Regions from separate parts of the Butyrivibrio hungatei genome, predicted to be linked through region 2. Evidence: predicted binding sites of a transcription regulator. Region 2 holds the regulator's gene; each other region holds the start of a gene.
What was found. Region 2 encodes HrcA, which represses chaperone genes, less so after heat shock. Its sites were predicted from a motif close to TGTTAGCACTCNNNNNNNNNGAGTGCTAACA; they were not measured.
Positions count from the first base shown of each region.

Region 1: the regulator HrcA is predicted to act here: its motif matches at 1,643-1,673, upstream of bhn_RS04815 (Hsp20/alpha crystallin family protein).
Region 3: the regulator HrcA is predicted to act here: its motif matches at 2,169-2,199, upstream of bhn_RS06105 (co-chaperone GroES).

Region 1 is NZ_CP017831.1:989,294-992,579, forward strand. Features, by position in the region: gene bhn_RS04805 (GNAT family N-acetyltransferase) at 23-472, shown strand; gene bhn_RS04810 (serine hydrolase domain-containing protein) at 604-1,608, shown strand; gene bhn_RS04815 (Hsp20/alpha crystallin family protein) at 1,808-2,272, shown strand; gene bhn_RS04820 (histidine kinase dimerization/phospho-acceptor domain-containing protein) at 2,352-3,224, opposite strand; gene bhn_RS04825 (response regulator transcription factor) at 3,188-3,286, opposite strand, start outside.
Region 2 is NZ_CP017831.1:2,832,269-2,835,554, forward strand. Features, by position in the region: gene dnaK (molecular chaperone DnaK) at 1-730, opposite strand, end outside; gene grpE (nucleotide exchange factor GrpE) at 773-1,417, opposite strand; gene hrcA (heat-inducible transcriptional repressor HrcA) at 1,461-2,492, opposite strand; gene bhn_RS15815 (DUF6465 family protein) at 2,710-3,216, opposite strand.
Region 3 is NZ_CP017831.1:1,271,806-1,275,091, reverse strand. Features, by position in the region: gene groL (chaperonin GroEL) at 162-1,784, opposite strand; gene bhn_RS06105 (co-chaperone GroES) at 1,837-2,121, opposite strand; gene bhn_RS06100 (hypothetical protein) at 2,528-2,971, shown strand; gene bhn_RS06095 (metallophosphoesterase family protein) at 2,996-3,286, opposite strand, start outside.

The DNA.
Region 1 (3,286 bases), 1.3 Mb from region 2:
ATCGCAATTTGTGAGGATGTTTATGAAGGTTATGATATGCGAGAATGCGGATTGGCTACTGTCAGAAGAAGCGTTTTCAATCTATGCTTCCTGTATGTATCATCCGGCATACAAGGACTATAAAGGACAGATGGATGACCTGTTATGCGATCCGTCGACAAAAGTATTTGTATATGAAAATCAAGGCAGGAAAACAGGTATGATAATCCTGAAGTTTTCAGATGCTGCCGCGGAAATCATTGGAATAGCCGTATCTGTTGATGCTCGCCGTAAGGGAATCGGAAAACAACTGATCCGGCGTGTAATGGAATTGGATGATCTGGAATGCGTCAAAGCCCAAACTGATGATGATTCGATTGGTTTTTACCGCAAATGCGGCTTTTCGGAGGAGAAGATCGTCATTGAATACCCTGACGGGCCAGCAGTTCGATATAACTGCGTTCTGCATAAACAGACAACTTCAAATTTGTAGGGAGATTAACTTCCAGTTTTATTCGCTATATCTTTGACTACATATTTTTTAAGATTTTTCTTGAAAAAGATTTTTAATTCGATTAGCCTTTTCTTAGGACGTCCGAATCTTTCCTAAGAGGAGGCTTTTTTATGAATAAAGAACAACTTCATAGGTACATTTCCCAGAGCAGCGGTAATGAGAGTAATGTCTGCCAGATCTATGCTATCAAAGATGGCGAGGTAGCACTTGATGATTGCTGGCATGGATTCAAGACACTTGATGCGATGAATGTAAATTCTGTGACCAAAGGAGTTATGGGACTTCTTGCAGGAATTGCACTGGATAAGGGCTATCTCAAGAATTTGGATCAAAAGGTGATGGATTTTTTCCCTGATTATACCGTAAAGCGTGGTGAGAAGACCATATACGATGTTACGATCAGGCATCTCCTTACTATGACAGCTCCATATAAAGGTAAGTCAGAACCCTGGAAGAAGGTGTGTACTTCACAGGACTTTACTCTTGCGATACTTGATTATCTTGGAGGCCGCAGTGGAATCACTGGTGAGTTTAGGTATGCTACCCTTGGCATTCAGATTCTGGCAGGAATAATCGAGAGAGCTACTGGTGAGAAATGCATAGATTTTGCCAACAAAAATCTCTTTGAGCCACTTGGGCTTCCAGAGCGAATACTACACGGTGACAGTTCCAAAGAAGATCAGTTTGATTTCTTTATGAACAAGAATCCCAGGAAATACGAGTGGTACTCTGACCCTCAGGGTACAGTTACGGCTGGCTGGGGATTATGTATGTCGGCAAGAGACATGGCTGTGATCGGCGCGATGGTGCTAGGTGGTGGCTTGTATAATGGAAAAAGAATTATCTCAGAAGAATACTTGAAAGACATGCTGGCACCTCACATTAAGCTTGGTGAGCGATTCGGCTTCATGAACTATGGTTACTTATGGTACAAGCCCTTCGATGATAAAGAGGTATATGCAGCGATTGGCGACAGCGGAAACATCATCTATGTTAACAAAGAGATAAATGTATCTGTGGGAATGACAGGCACATTCAAGCCAAGGATCTTTGATCGTGTGGAATTCATAGAGAAAAAGGTCTTGCCAGCTATAAGAACTGCTTACAGATATTAATTCTGTATTGAAGAATACAATATCTTTTTATCCAAATTAGCACTCTAGGTTGACGAGTGCTAATTTTGGTGTTATACCATAAGTAGAACAAAGGAACAGAGAAGACCGTTAGGACTTAGAGGTTCCAATGATCCAAACCCTCCGTCCCAATGCTCAATAACAGTTAACAAATTGTTTTTGTGCAAAGGAGGTAAGCATTATGTTAGCACCTAGTATTTTTGAAGAGAATTTTATTGATGATCTGTTCGGATTCCCTTACATGAAGGAATTTGGCAACATGGAACATGACATGGAGCGTAAGCTCTATGGCAGAAAGGCATCAAGGATGATGAAGACTGATATCCGGGAAAAAGATGATAATTACGAGATTTCAGTAGACCTTCCTGGATTCAAGAAAGAAGACATTACAGTAGAACTTGATAATGGCTACATCACCATCAATGCTTCTAAGAATCTTGACAAGGATGAAGATAACAAAAAAGGCAAACTCCTCAGACAGGAACGTTATGCTGGATCTATGACAAGAAGCTTCTATGTTGGCGAGAATGTTGAAAAAGAAGATGTCGATGCAAATTACAGACATGGTGTTCTCAATCTGACGATTCCTAAAAAGGCGATAGAGAAAAAAATCCCGGAAAAGAATCTGATAGCCATTGAAGGCTAATACATAATATCACTCTTTCAGCCCTCCACTACTCATACAGTAGTGGAGGGCCGTTTCAATTATATATCCTCATTTGCCGCTACTTTTCAAGAATATCAAGAACGCTCAGGGCAATCTTTTCAGAATTACGAACTATGGCTTCAAGGCTTTCCTTGGACTCTTCATCGCAGTCTTTCTCCATGAGAAGATCTGCGTTTCCTCTGATGACAGTCAGAGGAGTCTTGAGGTCATGGGCTATCTGAGCCATCTGAGCCTTTGAATCCTGTTCTTTTTTCCATTTTTCTTCCATGGTGGCAACAAGCTCTTTGTGCATGCCTTCAGTTGCAATATTTATCTGATCAAGCTCGTAGATGCCTGTGTTTATGGCTGATACGCTAAGGTCTTGTCTCTTTAGGCTCTCTGTATAATCAAATACTTTTCTAAGGCTACTTTTGATCTTTTTGACCAGAACCACAGTTGGAATCAGGACTTCCAACAGGTATGCAAGGGCTAAGCCAAAAAGGAACAGGTACTCGTAAGGTGCACTTACGCAGTAGTGAATAAATGCGCTTTCGTCTGCAGCATCCATACGCAGATAAACATCCTGGCCTTTTAGCATTCTGCCATTTTCAGGACTAGATTCCTTAGCGAATTTACGAAGCGCCTTCTCCTTGGAAGGTGATACCTTTGCAAAGATTTCTTTTCCGTCAGCTGAGATCATGATAATATCTGCCCCTTCTGGGAAAAGAGCTGTGTTTATCTCGCCGCTTTCCTGACAATCATAGATCCAGGCTTCCACTGCCTTTTCTACATTATCTGCGGCATAAGAGCTTTCTCCTTTAAGGAAGAAAGAAATAAACATGATAGCAACGAGAGTAGTAAATCCAATCAACACGCAGACAATTGCAATATAAATGCCAATCATACGGCTTATAGTCATGCTTCTTTTTTCCATCTGTAACCAATTCCCCATACTGTTTCAATAACGCTTCCTGCGCCTGATAGCTTTCTTCTAAGATTCTTGATGTGTTCAGT
Region 2 (3,286 bases):
GTTCCTTCTTGGCCTTCTCTGCAGCTTCCTTAAGTCTCTGCATAGCCATCTTGTCACCTGAAAGATCAACGCCTTCCTTATTCTTGAAGTCCTGAACCATCCAGTTGATGATTGCCTGGTCAAAGTCATCACCACCAAGGTGTGTATCACCGTTTGTTGAAAGAACTTCGATAACGCCATCACCAATCTCAATGATTGATACATCGAATGTACCACCACCAAGGTCATATACCATGATCTTCTGCTCTTTTTCGTTATCAAGACCATAAGCAAGAGCTGCTGCTGTAGGCTCGTTGATGATTCTCTTTACTTCGAGACCAGCGATCTTACCAGCATCCTTTGTAGCCTGACGCTGAGCATCGTTGAAGTAAGCAGGAACTGTGATAACTGCCTCTGAAACTTTTTCGCCAAGATACTGCTCTGCATCAGCCTTAAGTTTCTGAAGAATCATAGCTGAGATCTGCTGTGGTGAGTACTTCTTGCCGTCAATTGTACGACCGTTGTCTGTACCCATATCTCTCTTAATTGATGAGATTGTGTTGTCAGCGTTTGTAACTGCCTGACGTTTAGCTGGCTCACCAACGATTCTCTCACCATTCTTTGTGAAAGCAACGATAGAAGGTGTTGTTCTAGCGCCTTCTGCGTTTGCTATAACTGTAGGCTTTCCGCCTTCCATAACTGCTACGCAGCTATTTGTTGTACCAAGATCGATACCGATAATCTTACTCATTTTTCTTTCCTCCATACCTAAATTATCTGATAGTTTTAAACTTTATTGACTAACACCAACCATGCTATGTCTAAGCACTGTTTCGTGGAACATATATCCCTTTTGAAGTTCCTGTGCAACCATTCCTGATTCAAATTCTTCGCTTTCAACCTGCATTACTGCATTATGAAGATTTGGATCAAATTCTTTTCCCACAGCTTCAATTGGGGTTACTCCAAGGTCTTCAAGCTGCTTCATAAGCTGTTTGTAGATCTTGTTCATACCGTCTGCAAAGGCTCCGTCTTTGTCCGCTTCAGGAACTGCTGCAAGTCCTCGCTCGAAATTATCGACAACAGGTAAAAGCTTCTCTAATACATTAGCCTGTCCCTGTTCAAACATCTGTGCCTTTTCTTTATCTGTTCTCTTTCTGAAGTTCTCGAACTCAGCCATCTGTCTCATGACTTTGTCATTGAGTTCATCAATCTTCTCTTTTAATGGATCTTTCTTTTCTTTTTTAGTTTCCTCAGAAGTTTCTGCCTCAGCCTCTGTAACATTTTCTTCAGAAGCAGTTTCTTCTGCAGCCTTTTCTTCTTTTTCTTCTGCTTCTTTTTCAAGTTCTTCCATGATGTTCTCAAGAACTTCTTTATCTGCTTCACTTACAGGCTTCTTGGCCTTACCATGAACTTCTTTATTTTCTTTGTTACCCAATGTAAATGCCTCCTAATTCGTAAATCATCTATATAAATATGCGCTACTCTTTCTTGTAAAGAGCATCCAGCGCATGTCTCATATTCTTCAAAGTAGAAATAACTTTGTCATAGTCCATTCTCTTAGGTCCGATAATTCCGACCGTTCCTTTCATTCCATCACCAAGTTCGTAAGTAGCTGTTACTACGCTACAATCCTTCATGGCCTGAACAGGAGTCTCATTACCTATATAAACCTGAATGCCAGTCTCTTCTGAATCGGAAGACAATGTATCCTCAACGATACTGGAAAGATCCTTGGTATCCTCGAATGTACTTATAAGTTCGCTTGCCTTTGTGGAATCTGTAAGTTCTGGATATTTGAAAATATTCATAGTTCCACTTGTATATATCTGAAGGTCCTCATCAGCTGTAATCGACTCAGCTGCGGCATCAATGACATTACCTATGATCTCACTGTGTATGCCAGCTTCCTGTTTGACATTAGCTATAAGTCCCAGATTGATATCCTCAACTGCAAGACCATCAAGTCTAGTGTTCATGAGAATATTGAGCTTGAGCATTGTAGCTTCATCAAGCACTTCCTCTACAGGAATGATCTTGTTCTTAATGACATTACCTTCAAGTACAATGGTTGCCAAAAGATGCTCATCATCAACCTTAGATATCTGCATGAATTTAAGCTTGTTCTTCCTGATCTGTGGAGCTGAGATCATTGTGGCATAGTTGGTATCAACTGCCAGTGTCTTAGCTACCTGCTTAAGAAGATTCTCAAGCTTCTCCTCTTTATCAAGGAGCATTTCCTTCATGTTCTCTACTTCTTTTTCCTTGTCCCTGAGCATCTCATCTACATATACTCTGTATCCCTGATCTGAAGGAATACGACCTGCAGATGTATGAGGCTGCAAAATAAGTCCCATCTCCTCAAGGTCAGCCATCTCATTTCGAATAGTAGCAGAACTAAGATTTAAGTCTGTGTACTTGGAAATAGTACGGCTACCAACAGGTTCTCCTGTTTCAAGGTAGTTCTTAACGATTGCATGAAGTATTTTTCTTTTTCTCTCGTCTAGTTCCATATCGCCCTTCCTCTGTATTCACCGGTTAAATTCATTGGAATGGTATCTATTTTTCAAGTGTTAGCACTCACTTGATTTGAGTGCTAACATCTTCTGTAACTTAAAATACAACTTTCTAAGACCGATGTCAACATAGGTTTTTATAAAAAATGTATTAATCTACAGCATCAAAAATGCCCTCCACATTTCGTGGAGGGCAATCCTGTTTTATATAAGATTATTCAAGTCCAATTCTTCCCTGAACCTTATCATTTACTACATAGTAAGCTGCATCCTCTGATGGCTTAACGTAAATGCTAAGCTTCTTGATATCATTTACATTTCCGCCCATCTCATATGCGAAGTTGTTCTTTGAATCTTCAACAATCTTCTCATAAGGAATGTGCTTGTAAGAATACTGAAGCTCGATTGAAACCTGAACTGCCTCTGTTTTCTTAGCTGCTGGCTTCTTTGCTGGAGCCTTCTTAGCTGTTGTCTTCTTTGCAGTTGTCTTTGTAGCAGGCTTCTTTGCAGCTGTCTTTGTAGTAGTTTTCTTTGCTGCTGGCTTTTTAGCCTCTGCCTTCTTTGGCTCAGCCTTCTTAGCAGCTGGCTTTTTAGCTGCAGGCTTCTTTGCTGCTGGAGCTGCTGCCTTTACTTCTGGTGTTTTAGTTGCTGTTGCAGCTACTGGAGTCTTAATTGTTGCAACAGGCTTTACAGATGTCTCTGTTTTCTTGATCTCGGCCATTTCTTGTCTCCTCCTCAAAAAATCACACTTGATTAATATAGCTCGTTAAAACAATAAAGTCTTTTCGAAA
Region 3 (3,286 bases), 1.6 Mb from region 2:
AAGCTCACGCACACAAATATAAACAAGCATCGCTAACGCGATGTTCTCAAAATAAAAGGCGCATGGTCCTTCAAGCAAGCTTGGGACCACGCACCTTCTATTTTGAAACTCCTATCGGAGCTTATGTTTATATTTTTTCCGTGAGTTTGACTCGTTATCGCTTACATCATTCCCATTCCAGGATTTCCTGCTGGCATTGGAGGAACTGGCTCTTTTACAGTAGCAACTGCAGCTTCTGTTGTAAGGAAGCTTGATGCAACTGAAGTAGCATTCTGAAGAGCTGATCTTGTAACCTTAGCTGGGTCGATGATTCCATCCTTAACCATATCAACATACTCTTCTGAGTAAGCGTTGAAGCCAACACCCTGCTTAGACTCTTTAACCTTGTTTACGATAACTGATCCATCAAGACCTGCGTTGTTTGCAATGTTCCATAATGGAGCCTCAAGTGCCTTAAGAACTACCTTTGCACCTGTCTTCTCATCACCTTCAAGAGAATCAGCAAGCTTAGCAACTTCCTTAGATGCGTGGATATATGCGCTACCACCACCAAAGATGATGCCTTCCTCAACTGCTGCTCTTGTAGCGTTGAGAGCGTCTTCCATTCTGTACTTAGCTTCCTTCATCTCTGTCTCTGTAGCAGCACCAACTCTGATTACTGCAACACCACCAGCGAGCTTAGCAAGTCTCTCCTGGAGCTTTTCTTTATCGAAATCTGATGTTGTCTCTTCAATCTGCTTCTTGATCTGAGATACTCTAGCCTCGATCTCTTTCTTTGCGCCAAGGCCATCAACGATTGTTGTCTTCTCTTTCTCAACTTTGATGCTCTTAGCTCTACCAAGATCATCCATTGTTGTATCCTTAAGCTCAAGGCCAAGGTCTGAAGAAATAACCTTACCACCTGTAAGGATTGCGATATCCTCAAGCATAGCCTTTCTGCGGTCACCATAACCAGGAGCCTTAACAGCTACTACGTTAAATGTTCCACGGAGCTTGTTAACGATAAGAGTTGTAAGAGCCTCACCATCAACATCCTCGGCGATGATAAGGAGCTTAGAACCAGTCTTAACGATCTGCTCAAGAAGTGGAAGGATATCCTGGATGTTTGAAATCTTCTTGTCTGTGATAAGGATGTATGGATCCTCAAGGTTAGCTTCCATCTTGTCCATATCTGTAGCCATGTATGCTGAAATGTATCCTCTGTCGAACTGCATTCCTTCTACAAGGTCAAGCTCTGTCTGCATTGTCTTGGACTCTTCGATTGTGATAACACCATCGTTAGAAACCTTCTCCATAGCATCAGCGATCATCTGACCAACTTCATCATCTCCTGATGAAACTGCTGCTACTCTCATGATCTGCTCTTTGCCCTTAACCTTTGTAGCCATCTTGCCGATTGATGCAACTGCTGCATCAGTAGCCTTCTTCATACCCTTTCTAAGAACGATTGGGTTAGCACCTGCTGCAAGGTTCTTAACACCTTCATTGATCATTGCCTGAGCAAGAACTGTAGCTGTTGTTGTACCATCACCAGCAACATCGTTTGTCTTTGTAGCAACTTCTTTTACAAGCTGAGCGCCCATGTTCTCATAAGCATCCTCAAGCTCGATCTCTTTTGCAATAGTAACACCATCGTTTGTGATTGTAGGAGCACCATAGCTCTTATCAAGGACTACGTTTCTTCCCTTAGGTCCGATAGTTACTCTAACTGTATCTGCAAGTTTATTAACACCCTCTACCATAGCTGTGCGGGCATCAGCACCATACTTAATTGTCTTTGCCATTTTAATCGCCTCCGATAAAAATTTTAATGATTTTATGCAATCTCAAATATCATCACTTTATAATTGCAAGAATGTCGTTCTGCTTAACGATGATATATGTTGTATCCTCAAGCTTAACTTCTGTTCCAGCATATTTTGAATAGATAACGTTATCACCCTTCTTAACCTGCATCTTAACTTCTTTACCATCAACAACTCCGCCAGGTCCTACTGCGATAACCTCTGCCTGCTGTGGCTTCTCCTTTTCTGCTCCTGGAAGAACGATACCTGATTTTGTAGTCTCTTCTGCCTCAAGCTGCTTAAGAACAACTCTGTCTGATAATGGTTCTAACTTCATTGTAACTGCCTCCTTATATAATCATTTGATTATGTACTTTTTTCATTTGTTAGCACTCATTTATATTGAGTGCTAACCACTAGAACATATATTAGTTTTTTCTAGTATGATATGCAAGTTGTATATTTCTGTTTATTCTTATAGAATCACCGTTTTTCTACTTTTTTCTTTTATATACTCGTTTTTTCTATCTTTTGATAATAATATAGTCATATTTCCTACTATTTAAGCCATTTATCAAAATCATCCATCCCCCTTTTTCAGAGAAATTATTATTTTATAGATTTTTTATCTTCAAAAAATTGCAAAAGCCAGGCTTTTTTGCCATAATATAAGAGCCAAAAGAGTGTGAAGTTTTCCCCGTGACATGGAGGTCTATCGGGCTAATATCAAGGAGGTGAATGCTATGAGTGCTAATATCTTTAGCAGCCTTTCCGGATCATATAATTACGTCAATGATATGAGTAGTCTCATTGGTGATTATTCCACTATTAAGAGCGGAGCATATGGTTCACTGGTTAAGGCATATGTCAAAAAAGTTGGTAATCAGAATGCACTTAATGCTTATCGTGAGACCGGTTCTACAACCACTGCTGTTGAATCAGTAACTACCAAAAAAGCCACAGCTACAACCAAGAAATCAAACTTTGTAGACAGTCTTGGAAGAGCAGGTGCCGATAATACTACAAAAACTGATAATACTAAAAAGACTGATACATCAACTGTAACGGCTGACAAATACGCCAAGTACAAATCATCCTGGCTTGATGATCAGTTAAAGCAGTATGACAAGGATGCTAATAAGACAACTGCTGCGGATACTTCAGTTGCTCTTGATACTACAATTTAATGAGCAAAATTTAAGAGGATGCCATCAAGCATCCTCTTTTTTTAATATCGGAATTTCCTTTCCGTGAAGGTCTATATTATTTTCTTTTAAAGCAATAGCCCAGTATTTTTCAGGAATATCCGGCCATTTCACATAACCTCTTTCCTGTTCGCATAGTCTCATGGCTCTTAGTAGAACGGTCTGATTAAGATCCACTCCAGTTCTTATGGTATGCATTGTAACTGCCGCCCAGGCAGGGGCATAAGCACAAAGATCAGAAGCCTTAAACTCCCTTATGATCTCTTTTCTATTATATTCAAGCTGAACATACTCTTC